One region of the Faecalibacterium hominis (ex Afrizal et al. 2022) genome, then DNA from elsewhere that is predicted to be linked to it. Evidence: riboswitches for the same ligand, from Rfam matches in the RefSeq annotation. Region 1 holds a riboswitch; each other region holds the start of a gene.
The links. A riboswitch is a leader RNA that binds a small molecule or an ion and turns the genes downstream of it on or off. The one in region 1 is predicted to bind cyclic di-GMP.

Region 1 (4,238 bases):
TTACACCGATGGCGCGTGCAGCGGCAACCCCGGCCCGGGCGGCTGGGGTGCAGTGCTGCGCTACCGCTTCAACGGCAAGGTCTATGAAAAGGAGCTCAGCGGCGGCGATGCTTCCACCACCAACAACCGGATGGAGCTGACCGCCTTTATCGAGGCCCTGCGCCAGCTCAAGGAGCCCTGTGAGGTGCGGCTGTGCTCTGACAGCCAGTACGTCATCAACGGGCTGGAAAAGGGCTGGGCCAAGGGCTGGAAGCGCCGGGGCTGGAAAAAGTCCGACGGCTCCCCTGCCCTGAACCCCGACCTGTGGGAACAGGCATTGGAGCAGGAAGCCCGGCACAAGATCACTTATGTCTGGGTCAAGGGCCATGCAGGCCACCCGGAAAATGAGCGCTGCGACCAGCTGGCCGTGGCACAAAGTCAGGCACACGGAGGGAGACAGGGACGATGAGCGATACATTTCTGCCCGGCAGCGGGTTCGATACTTATGAACAGCAGGACAAGGTGCTGGTGGGCCTGTGCGGCGGCACGGGCTGCAAAGCAGCTGTCCGCATTTTACAGCAGCAGGGCTTTGCGGTGATGGGCGCTGTGGTGCGTCTGTGCACCGATGACCCCGTTGTGGATGCCGCCAAGGAAGCCGCCAAGGCTCTGGGCATCGAGTGCATCACCCTGAATGCCAGCGAACTGGCCAGCCAGCTGGCTGAGGAGACCGCTGCCCCGGCCGACCTGCGCTTCCCCGCCCTGCTGGCGGCGGCTGACCGGCTGGGCATCCAGTACATTGCCACCGGCCACCGCGCCCGGGTAGAGACCGGTGCGGACGGCGTGCACGTCCTCTGCCCTGCCGAAATTGCGGACGAGAGTGCCCGGCTTGCCGCCCTGCCGCAGGAGACGCTGGGCCGGCTCATCCTGCCCCTGGGCGATTTCAGCCCCGAGGATGCAGCCGAGATGGCTGCAGAATAAAAAAAAAAAACAAAAGAGATGCACCCAGCTCCCTGAACCGGTTTCAGGAAGGCGGGGTGCATCTCTTTTTGCTCTGTTCTATTTCATCGTACAACGCTCAATGGAAGTCATCCGCTTACTTTGCGAAGATCTGGATCCAGTTGTGGCCCCACTGAGAATTGGCATCGTAGTTGTAGCCAAGGCACATATACTTGGCGGCGGGGTCCATGATATTGACACGGTGGCCTTCCGAAGCCATCCAGTCTGCAACGACCTTTTCGGGCGTGGTCTCGCCCCAGGCGGCATTCTCGCCGGTGGCGGTATCAGACACACCGTACTCTTTCAGCACGGTGAAGCAGTTGGTGCCATCGGGGCGGGTGTGGGAAGCGACCTTTGCCACTTCCTTTGCGCGCTCATCGGCGGCAGCCTGCAGCTTGGCATCGCCCATGGCCAGAGGTGCCAGATTTTCCTTTGCACGCTCAGCGTTGACCAGCGCCAGCACTTCCTGTGCGAAACCGTTCTCGCTGGTGCCGCGGGCGTAGGTAAAGATCATCACCCAGTAATTGCCGTACTCGCCGCCCTCGTAGTAGCCAACGCCAACGGAGGTGGCATCCTTGTCCAGCATCCGCTCCTTGAAGAAATCGTAGCGATTCCAGGCGGCGACCACGTCCGAAGCATTCTCAGCAGCTGCCCAGTAGTTCTCACCCACGGAAACATCATCCACACCGTACTCCGGCAGGATGGTGAACTCGCGGCTGCCATTGGGGCGGTTGTAGGAGTAATTGACGGTAAGTTCTTCTGCACGAGCCTGTGCGGCAGCATTCAGTGCGCTGCTGCCCATGCTCAGAGGAGCCACACCGGCCTGTGCACGCTCTGCGTTGACGAGCTGCAGCAGCTCATCGGCCTTGGAAGCTGCGTGTGCGGGCATTGCCAGAACAAACATCAGGCAGATGAATGCGGCGCAGCAGACCAGATTCTTCAGGACTTTCATCGAAGCGTTACGCATGGTGTTGAACCTCTTTTGTGTTGCCCCATGAAAAAAGGTGTCGATTGCTGGTATACTCGGCAATCGACACCTGATGCTTCAGATGAAGGTCACTCAACACCCAATCTCCGCTGTGGAGACCCTCAGGTGATGAGAAGCAACTGGCTGCCATTTTACAGGCCCTATAGCTTTGCGTCACAGCCTTTCGACTGCTTTGCCGAGGATATTCAGTTTTGCGTGCCTTTCTTCTTTTGGGAAGAAATTTGAGAACGAAAAAAGGTGTTGTTCTGCAATACACTCAGCAAAACAACACCTAGAAATTCTAAGCAGGTCGCCCAAAGAAAGATTTCTTTGAGAAGCAGCTGGCTGCCATTTTACAGGCCCTGTAGCTTTGCGTCACAGCCTTTCGACTGTTTTGCCGAGAATATTCAATTCACCTTGAGGAGCCGTTTCCATTTCCTCGACATTATCCTATCACATCGGGCAGAACCTGTCAACTGTTTGGAGCAGCTTTCTCAAAAAATCTGCTTTTTTGAAGAGTTTTTCCGTTATGCCTGCACCTCTGCCGCCTTTTTGCGCAGCTGGTCGAGGTCTGCGGCATCCGGGTGGGCCAGCGCCTTGTCAAAATTCTCGATCAGCATTTCGAGATTGGGCGCATGGTTGGGCTGCTGCAGCATCTTTTCGTACTGCTGGCGCACGGTCATGGGCATCTTGCCCTGGCACATATAGGTTCCAATGACCGTGTTGCTCTCATCCAGCGATTTCTGCACCGCCGCCAGGATCTGCTCGAAATATTCCGCACTGCCGCCAAAGCCTGCGGTGCCGAACAAAAAGACCTGCTTCCCCTTCAGGGTCTGCAAAAAGGCGGTGAGGGTGTCATCGGCATGGCCCTTGTCCGTCCAGAAGCCGATGTAAAGGGTCTCAGCCTCCAGTGCCTCCGGGGCCGGTGCTCCGAAGTAGGTGCACTCATTCTGGGGCAAGCTTGCGCGAAGGGTGTCGGCCAGCAGGCGGGTGTTGCCGGTCTTGCTGCTGAAAACGATGGCGTAGCTCATGGTCATTCTCCTTTGTTCTCTTTGATATCAGATGCTGCCCTGTTCTTTTGCGTTCAGGGCATCATAGATACAGCGGGTGCCCTGATGGGCGATCAGGCCGCCCAGGCACTTCTTGTTGCAGCGGACACAGCGGTGGATCTTTGCCGCATTGCCGCTCTGCAGTTTGTTGACCCAGTTGGGGTCGGCCAGCAGCTGGCGGCACATTGCCGCACACTGGATGCGGCCGCTGGCAAGCTGCTGCTCCACAAAATCGGGGTCGTTCAGGCCGCCCACACCGCAGAGCGGCACGCTGGTATACCGGCGCACCTCATCGCAGAACTTGAGGAAGCAGCCGTTCTCCTTGAACTCGGGGTGGCTGGCCGGCGGGATGGTGTTTTCCAGCGCAGAGTGGTTGGCCAGTGTCACATGGAAGCTGGTCACGCCTGCCTGCACCAGCAGGGGCACGAACACGGCCAGTTCCTCCTCCACCACACCGGCGTTGCCGTAATGGGGGTTCTCCTGCCGGACAGCCAGCTTGTAGTCAATGGCCATGCCGGGCACAGCGGCGTGCACTGCCTTGACAGCTTCCACGGCAAAGCGGGCGCGGCGCTCGGCACTGCCGCCGTATTCATCGGTGCGGTGGTTGAAGATGGCGGAAGAGAAGCTGCCGCACATCCGGTCGCCGTGCACCTGCACCATGTCAAAGCCCGCCTGCTTTGCCAGCACAGCAGCCTTGCCAAAGCCCGCGATGATCTGATGGATCTTTTTCTGGGACATCTTGGTGATGTAGGGGCCCACGGCATCGTTCATCCGCTCCCGCAGCTGGTCGGGGGTGATCTTTTTCATCAGCATCCCCGGGATGCACTTGACGATGGACATCATGTCGGTATCGGTCTGGTGGAGTTGGGCGCAGACCTTGCAGCCGTACTTGTGGGCAGTCTCGCAGATCTGCTGATAGAAGGCAAAGCCCTTTTTGTCAAACAGGGACTTCTCAAACCGGCTCTTGGCCACCGGCACATCGCCGATGATGATCATGGCGCAGCCGCCCTTGGCCAGCCGCTCCATCTCCGCCAGATATTCCTCGTCCGAAAGGCCGAAGGTGGTGGGAGCAAAGATGATGCGGTTCTTCAGCTGCATTCCACCGTAATCAATGGGGCTCAGGATGGTGTCGTACATGTTACACACTCTCTTTTCTCGTCCGTGCTGCCTTTTGCAGCAGGCTCAGGAGCTGGTGCTGTTCCTCTTCGGTCAGCCCGCTCAAATTTTGTGCATCCCAATCGAAAAAT
Region 2 (4,238 bases), 840 kb from region 1:
GGTTGCAGGGGTCAGTTCGGCGGCCTTTTCGGCAACAACGACCTGAGTGCCATCAGCACAAATCTGGGCACCATTTGCGTCCTTCAGGGCAACGTTAAAATCAAACTTGCCGACTTTTTTGTAGGTCACATTCAGGGTTGCTTTGATATTACTGCTTCGGGAAGTCAGTTTCATCATCTGAGCCAGCTCCTGAACAGTGTATTCTTTCTCGGTCAGTTCCTTGCCGTCCAGCTCCACCTTCTCTACTTCGTCGCCGTAGGTCAGAGCAACTTTACCTTTGTGAATCTCTGCCCCATAGGTGCCCGGGTTAACGGTAATGTTCACATCAACCGGGGTATTGACCAGATAGGCGCTCTTGGAAGTGGTTGCAGTCATCGTTGCGGCAACGGGGATGACTTTCCACTTGGCGTAATAGGTTTTACCAGTTACGGGGGTAGTATCCTTGGTTTCAATCTGGCAATTAGCGTCCTCATACCATTTTGCGGTACATCCAGCCTTGGTTACACTGTCAAAACCGGTCTTATCCGTATTGACTGTACCGCCCTTAACAACCATAACGATACCGTGACGATTCGAAATGCCAGTGTCACTCCCCGGAATTGCACTTGCATCATTGACATAGATGACAGTAGAATCATTCATACCATCACCAAAGCAGCCAGCTGCATAGCTGGCAATCTTTTTGCAGCCGGTCAGGTCAACGGTTTTCAGGTTGGTGCATCCCGCAAGCGATGCTTCAAACGTTGCATCATCGCCAACCACTTTCAGATTTTCCATCTTCGGGAAAGTCTCAGCTTTTACATATTGCAGGTTTGCATCGCTCACAGTAACTTCTTTGAGTTGTTCACTAGGAGAGAACATATTTTTCCAAAGAGTTTCTGTCGTCATATCTGTCCGACTAGTATTCAATGTGCCAAGAATTTCCACGTTCTTCAAAGAGGTTACAGCCGGATAAGAACCTGTCGGTTGTTCTCGGAAGGGATTAGAATCATCGCTAGTAATTTTTGCGCCTTCTTCAATAATAAAGGTTTCAATGCCACATGCTGGGAAAGGAACATGATGCAATGCGGTTTCACCGTAGAAGGTCACTCTCTTCAAATTCTGACAATTTGCAAACGCCCATGCATCAACTTTTGTCACACTCTTCGGAATGTCAATTTTCTCAATAGCAGTCCCTGCGAATTCAGAATCTCCAATGATTGTAGGGTTGCTTCCCAAATCAATCACACTCAATTTCTCACAACCCCGCACAATTGCATAGGGAAGTTTTTCGGTCCTAACAATCATTTTTTTCAAACCAGAACCTTGAAGTGCATTAGAAGTCCCATCCGGAACCTGTGGGTTTTTTCTTAATCCAAACTCGATGTCATCTGTAACAGTAAAGCTTTCCAGATTCCGCATCATTGAAAAAGCATACGCACCAATATATTTCAGATTGCTCCAGTTATCAAAATCAACTGTAAACTGTGTTCCTCGAACTGCCGCACAGCCAACACCTTCAAAGCTCTTGGGAAGCCATTCAGTCAGTTCCTTGTCCTTGCCCAGTTCAGAGCAGAAATCGAACATACTTGTAGGCAAATATTTTCCTGTATATACATTCTGGTTTGAATCCACGTCAGTAGTTTCAGCCGCTTCAAATCCTTCTGCCCAGATTACTTCTTCCAATACTTCATCATGGCGGAAGATGTAATCACCCAAATGCTGAATGCTGGCAGGAATATTAGCTTTTTTCAAAGCCTTCATCCCACGGAATGCACTATTGCCAATCGCAGTAACGCCTTCCTCAATATGTACCTCTGTAATCTGGTTGAGATAGGGTTTCCATGGACGCAGATCATTGTCTGTGCCAACATCCGTATCAGCAATTCCCTCATAATCTGCCATTGGGCCATTGCCAAAAATAGTCAGAACCTTTGTAGATTCATCGTATTTCCACTGAACACTCTCTTCCTGATTCTCTGCACCACAATAACCAGAGGTTTCTGCTTCGCTTTCGGTGCTATTCTTGCCAGTAACAGTGGTTGTCTCCGCAGTATTGGTGCTCGTTCCCGCTGCAAACGCCGAAACCGCAGTAGCAGGCATCATGGAAACTGCCATGCTCACTGCCAAGGCGGCGCTGATCACACGTTTCAATCTCATAAAAATCCTCCTTTTATGAATTACTCCCAAAATATAACCATGCCCGCACAAAGCAAAAAGAGCGCCGCACCGGCCAAATGGCTGGTACAACGCTCTGCGTTTTGTACTTTGGGAATCTACCGCCCCTTGAGGTGATGCCCATGTGCGGTATGGTTGAGAAAGTGCAGCTGGCTGCCATATTACAGGCCCTTTAGCTTTGCGCCGCAGCCTTTCGACTGGTTTGCCGATTCTTCTATTTTTATGTGGCAACTTACACAAAAATCATAAAACTTTTTTTTTTTTTTTGTCAATAACCCAAAAGCATCTTTGGCGAGTTGCACAAAAGCAGCAGTGTTTGTATAACATTTTCGGATAGCGCATCGCCCCGGGGAGAAGTGTTCCGTTTGGGAAATGATGGCGTGTTTTCTCGCTTTTTCGTTGAAATATGCCAAGTTTTATGATATAGTAGTAGTCGTTTTTATGTTTCACTCCCCTACTCTCCCTGCGGAAAGGAAGCTCCCATGAACCTGACAAAGCAGTTCTTCAAGTATGTGTCGCAGAATATTTTCGGTCTGATCGGCACATCGTGTTATATTCTGGCCGACACCTATTTCATTGCCCAGGCGGCGGGCACCGACGGCGTGACCCTGCTGAACCTCTGCCTGCCCATGTACAACCTGATCTTTGCCTTCGGCTCGATGATCGGCCTGGGTGCGGCCACCCGGTACGCCATCCTGCAGGCGCAGGGCGAGGCGCGGGCGCAGCGGTATTTTTCCAACGCCATCCTCTGCGCCTGCCTGATCGCCATCCCGTTCATGCTGGCGGGCGCGTTCTGCCCGGGCACGCTTCTGCAGCTCATGGGCGGCGATGCGGACATCGTGGCGCTGGGCCTGAACTACACCCGCATCTTCCTGCTGTTCACGCCCTTCTTCATGTGCAACTACATCTTCTCGGCCTTCGTCCGCAACGACGGCGACCCGTCCCTTGCCATGGTGGCCACCCTGAGCGGCAGCCTGTTCAATGTAGTGTTCGATTACATCTTCATCTTCCCCATGGGGCTGGGCCTGCCCGGCGCGGCGCTGGCAACCGCCATCTCGCCGGTGCTCAGCATCGCCATCTGCAGCCGCCACTTCTTTCAAAAGAACAACACGCTCACCTTTGTCCGGCAGGCCCCCTCGGCCCGGCTGCTGGTGCAGAGCTGCCAGCTGGGTATCTCCGGTTTTGTCGGGGAGCTCTCCTCTGCCGTGACCACCACCGTGTTCAACTTCCTGCTGCTCCGGCTGGCGGGCAACGTGGGCGTGGCCGCTTACGGCGTGGTGGCAAACTTTGCGCTGGTGGCAACAGCCATCTTCAACGGCGTGGCCCAGGGTGCCCAGCCGCTGATCAGCCAGTGCTACGGCAAAAACGAGATGGCCGGGGCAAAAAAGCTGCTTCTGCTGGGCTGCGGCACCGCGCTGGCGCTGGCGGCGGTGTTGTATGGTGCCGTGTTTGGCTTTACCGATACCTTTGTTGCCCTCTTCAACAGCGAAAGCTCTGCTTTGATGGCCGAATATGCCCACAGCGGTATGCGCATCTACTTCCTGGGCTACTTCTTTGCAGGCTGCAATATTGTTGCGGCGGGCTATCTGGGTGCGGTCAACCGCCCCACCGAGGCCACCATCACCTCGGTCAGCCGGGGCGTGGCCGCCATCGTCACCTGCTCGCTGCTCCTGAGCGCCCTGTTTGGCATGAACGGCGTGTGGTCGGCCTTCCCCGCCGCCGAGGCCATCACGCTGGCCCTGACGGTGTTCCTGCTCAAGCGCCCGCAGTCTGTGTGCAGCTGAACGCCTCCACGGAAAAGAGCCGGGTGCTGCCCCGGCTCCTGAACATTTTAAATATACAGTGCCTGCTCCCGCTGGCTTTCCGCCGGGCTGAGGGGCCGCGCTGTCTGACCGGCCAAGGCCCGCCACTGTGCGGGGGATTGGCCGGTCTCTTTTTTGAACACCCGGCACAGGTAGTTGGCCCCTGAGAAGCCGCACAGGCTGGCAATGACATCCAGCGTGTATTCCCGGTGCAGGAGCAGCCGCATGGCAGCTTCCACCCGCACGGTGGTCAGGTAGCGCCCCGGGGGCACCCCCACG
Region 3 (4,238 bases), 1.1 Mb from region 1:
AAGCCGCTGCCGCCGCAAAGGAGGAGTAAGATGTCCTTTTTTGTCAACACCATGGTCTGCGGCTTTTCGCTGTATCAGATCCTGGCGTTTTTCCTGATCTACTCCTGCCTGGGCTGGTGCCTGGAGGTCATCTATGCCGCCGTTTCCACCGGCCAGCTGGTGAACCGCGGCTTTCTGAACGGCCCGGTCTGCCCCATCTACGGCTTTGGCATGATCATTGTGCTGTTCACCCTTTCGCCGCTGGCAGACAACCTGCTGCTGCTCTATCTCGGCGGCGTGATCCTGCCCAGCGTGCTGGAGCTGGTGGGCGGCTGGGCGCTCTACAAGCTCTACCACACCCGGTGGTGGGATTACAGCGACTTCCCCTTCAACATCGGCGGATATATCTGCCTGGAGTTCTCCCTTTTGTGGGGCGTGGGCACCGTTGTGGTGATGAAGGCCGTTCACCCCGTGATCGCGGGTTTTGTGGAGATGGTCCCCCAGATGGTGGGCTTTGTCCTCATGTGCATCCTGTACGCCTGCTACGCCGCCGACGTGGTGGTGACCGCCTTTGCGGCCTCTGACCTGGCCCGTGAGCTGGATGCCCTGGAAAAGGTTGCCGACAGTATGCACGCCGTGTCCGATGCCATGACCGAGCTGCTGGGCACCACCGCCATGGATGTGGACCAGAAGATGGACGAGAGCCGCCTGCAGCTCAAGCTGGCGGCTGCCGAGGCCCGGGACAATGCCGCCAAACTGAGCCCCCGGGATGCCGCTGCCGCCCTGCGCGCCAAGGCCGACGAGGCCATGGAGGCTGCCCGCAAGTCCTCCCAGGAGGCCCGGCTCAATGCCTCTGAGGCCGCCACTGCCGTCAAGCTGGCTGCCAAGGGCACCGCAGAGCGCACGGCAGAGCTGCTCCGACTGGAACAGCTGGCCGAGGAGCTGCAGGCCCGCAGCGAGGAGATGCGCGCCCGCACCCGGAGCTCCAAGTACTTTGGCAAGGGCCGTATGCTCCGCGCTTACCCCAAGCTGCGCCACGGCGAAAAGCACCGCTCTCTGGACGAGCTGCGGGAGCGCCTGAAGTACGAGCGCAAGCACTGACCCTGCCCTTTGCAGCAACCCCAAATGCCCCTGACCGGCTTCTTTCGGTCAGGGGCATTTTTCCTGCACTGCATTCTCCATAAAATCAGGCAGATCTTGTGCTGCCGCACGCTTTTGTTTTCGTTATGTTTTCCACATTGTACGCTCCTTTTTTGTACACTCTTCCAAATCTATTTTCGTCATATTGACAAAAAAAAAAAAAGAGTATTTTATCCTGTGCAATATGCTATTCCCGCTAAAAACTGAAGAATCGGCAAACCAGTCGAAAGGCTGCGACGCAAAGCTAAAAGGGCCTGTAATATGGCAGCCAGCCGCACGTTATTCTCTCCGGGTAAGGTAATACGAAACCTTGCACCTCCTTGTGAAGATGCGTCGGCTTCCCTTCAGGAGAGCGAGCGCGCAGCGGGTCTACAAGGGTTCAGAGCGTTGTACCAGCCGTTTGGCCGGTGCGGCGCTTTTTTGTTTTGGCTGAAATAGAGAGAGTTTTTTGGGGAAAATTATGGAAAAGGAGTAAAGAATTATGAAACCCAAGCGTTTGATCAGCTTATTGGTTGCGGTCTGCATGATGATCACCATGCTGCCCCTGTCGGCAGTCACGGCATTTGCAGCAGACACGTCAACTGTACTTACAGCCATCGTTGACGGTTACAAGTATGAGTATAAGGTAAATGCAGACGGTGCTACTGCAACCATCACAGATTTTCGTGGCCCTGTTGATCCAGCGAAAACCCCTGCCCCCTACGACATCCACATACCCTCAGAGTTGGGCGGCTACCCTGTAACCGGTTTGGGAACATATTCATTTTCCGGCTATTTGGATGCTTCTCCCTACCTCCACAACTCGTACCAAATTGGTCGCAACATTCGCTCCGTCGACATTCCACAAGGCGTTACTTCCATCGGCAATCATGCCTTTGAAGAATGCTTTGCTCTGGAGGAGGTCACCATTCCACAAAGCGTTACTTCCATCGGACTAATAGCCTTTGGTGGTTGCTGTAAGCTTACAACGCTTTCGTTAGGTGAGAATGTTGAGACGATCGGCGGGGGTGCCTTTTTTAGATGCTCCAGCCTGAGCAATATCACCATCCCGAAAAAAGTAAAAGTAATTGAATCCGGGTACAGTGGTACACCTTCCTTTTATAGGACCTTTGCCTATTGCTCCAGTCTGAAATACATTATACTCCCTGCTGAATTGACTACTTTCGAAGCCCGTCTGGATGATTGTCCGGCATGTGTCATCTACTACAACAACGACGAGGACCACGCAAAGGATCTGCTTAAAAATAATTATTACCTGCGGGATGCTGTACAGAACGGACACCAGCTTCTTTGCCTCTGCCATGTGACCTTTGATGCCAAGGGCGGCAACCTGACCTACGATAAGGTGCCGGTTTATGAGACCGAAAAAATCACTGAGACCTTGGCAAACAATCTGGAGGAAACCGATCTGGATGCCATCAATCATCCCACCCGTACGGGTTACAATTTCATCGGCTGGTACACCACCCCAGATGGCAAGCCCGAAGATGGCAAGTTTGATGTGAAAGAAACCGCAATTACGAAGGACATCACCCTCTATGCCCGTTGGAAGTTCGACCCCAATGCTCTGGACTGCCACCAGCTGACCGTGACCGGCGGCACTGTTACTGTGAAATACGACGGCAGCGATGTGACCAGCAAGCTGAACAGCAACATTGACGCAGCCACCGGCAAAAAGACCTACTCTGTACCGGACGGCGCAGAGGTGACCGTGACGCTGGACCAGACCGCAGTGCCCAAGGACAAGGTGTTTGACAGCTGGTCTACCGGTGATTTCTCCCTGCCCACAGGTGACTACAAGGCAGAAAGCATCACCTTTACCATGAGCAGTGGTGTGAATGTCTCTGCAAAGTACCGTGATGCCGCCGCTGACGACACCCACGATACCGATACCGCAGTCTGCCACCCGCTGACCGTTACCGGCGGCATTGTTACCGTGAAAAAAGGTGACAAGGATGTGACCGATACCCTGACCGTCACCACTGACGAGACCACCGGCAAAAAGACCTACTCTGTACCGGACGGCGCAACAGTGACCGTGACGCTGGACAAGACCCTGATCCCTGAGGGCATGGTGTTTGACATCTGGTCCACCGGCAAATTCTCTCTGCCGCTGGGTCAGGATTACAAGGCAGAGACCATCACCTTTACCATGAACACCATGAGCAGTGATGTGGATATTGCCGCACAGTACCGCGATGCCACCATTGAAGATGATGGGCCCAATGTGCTGGGCACTGCCGCGATCATTGGTACTGCTGCTGTGGGTACCGCAGTGCTGGGCTATCAGGCCTATTCTCTGGGCGCTGAATTTGCAGGCAAGCTGATGGCTCTGCCCTACTTCCCCAGCAACCGCAGCGCCCTTGCCATGATGCTGTGGGAGGATGCAGGCAAGCCCATGCCCGAATCCGAACTGCTCTACCCCGATGTCGGGCAGGAAGAGCAGGATATGGACCTGCAGCACGCCGCCCGCTGGGCCATGGAAAACGAGCTTATCCCTGACCTGAACGATGAGGGCACGGCTCCGGAAGAGATGAAGTTCTTCCCGGCCAATCCCGTAAGCAAGCTCGATGTGCTGAATGCATGGCAGAAGGCACAGGAGCTCAAGAACAACTAACGCCATCCCCGAATATTCCCAAATATACGTAGAAGCGCCTCATCCTTCACCGGATGGGGCGCTTCTGCGTTGTAATGAGTTAATGAGTCGCAGCGGGTGTGGTCAGCTACTACATCTGCAAGTGGCTTGAGGAACAGTTCAAGGCCGGTAAGCACTAACCCACAGCAAGCAGGAAGCCCCCTTGGTATTCGCAGTACCGAGGGGGCTTCTTGTTGCTTTGGTGGAACCATGGAATGGTTCCGTAGTCTCATCTACAACTTTAGTATATGCACTCCTGCGCAAAAAGTCAAGAGGGCCGCCACAGATTTTGTTTCGCTCCTGCGCCTGTTTCAGCTTATCACGCCCACAGATCCTCGGGGTACAGGCCCTCCTGGGTTTTCTGGGCGATGGCGGCCACCACGGTGGGCTTATCTTCGCGGTAGGTCACACCGTACCACTTATCGGTGCTCTTGAGCACAGTGACTGCCGCCTTGCCCTCATCGATGAGCTCGCTGGCCACAGT

Region 2: linked by a shared signal. The riboswitch ahead of ACKXGA_RS07505 (leucine-rich repeat protein) and the one ahead of ACKXGA_RS03540 (CAP domain-containing protein) in region 1 are both predicted to bind cyclic di-GMP.
Region 3: linked by a shared signal. The riboswitch ahead of ACKXGA_RS09090 (leucine-rich repeat protein) and the one ahead of ACKXGA_RS03540 (CAP domain-containing protein) in region 1 are both predicted to bind cyclic di-GMP.

The regions. Positions count from the first base shown of each region.
Region 1 is NZ_CP186860.1:719,031-723,268, forward strand. Features, by position in the region: gene rnhA (ribonuclease HI) at 1-448, shown strand, start outside; gene ACKXGA_RS03535 (hypothetical protein) at 445-957, shown strand; gene ACKXGA_RS03540 (CAP domain-containing protein) at 1,073-1,942, opposite strand; cyclic di-GMP riboswitch class I at 2,075-2,150, opposite strand; cyclic di-GMP riboswitch class I at 2,276-2,351, opposite strand; gene bilS (flavodoxin family protein BilS) at 2,470-2,973, opposite strand; gene bilR (bilirubin reductase) at 3,001-4,128, opposite strand; gene bilQ (bilirubin utilization transcriptional regulator BilQ) at 4,130-4,238, opposite strand, start outside.
Region 2 is NZ_CP186860.1:1,557,734-1,561,971, forward strand. Features, by position in the region: gene ACKXGA_RS07505 (leucine-rich repeat protein) at 1-2,139, opposite strand, end outside; cyclic di-GMP riboswitch class I at 2,299-2,374, opposite strand; gene ACKXGA_RS07510 (MATE family efflux transporter) at 2,640-3,941, shown strand; gene ACKXGA_RS07515 (helix-turn-helix domain-containing protein) at 3,989-4,238, opposite strand, start outside.
Region 3 is NZ_CP186860.1:1,861,254-1,865,491, forward strand. Features, by position in the region: gene trmB (tRNA (guanosine(46)-N7)-methyltransferase TrmB) at 1-29, shown strand, start outside; gene ACKXGA_RS09085 (putative ABC transporter permease) at 31-1,080, shown strand; cyclic di-GMP riboswitch class I at 1,323-1,399, shown strand; gene ACKXGA_RS09090 (leucine-rich repeat protein) at 1,601-3,736, shown strand; gene ACKXGA_RS09095 (nucleotidyltransferase family protein) at 4,074-4,238, opposite strand, start outside.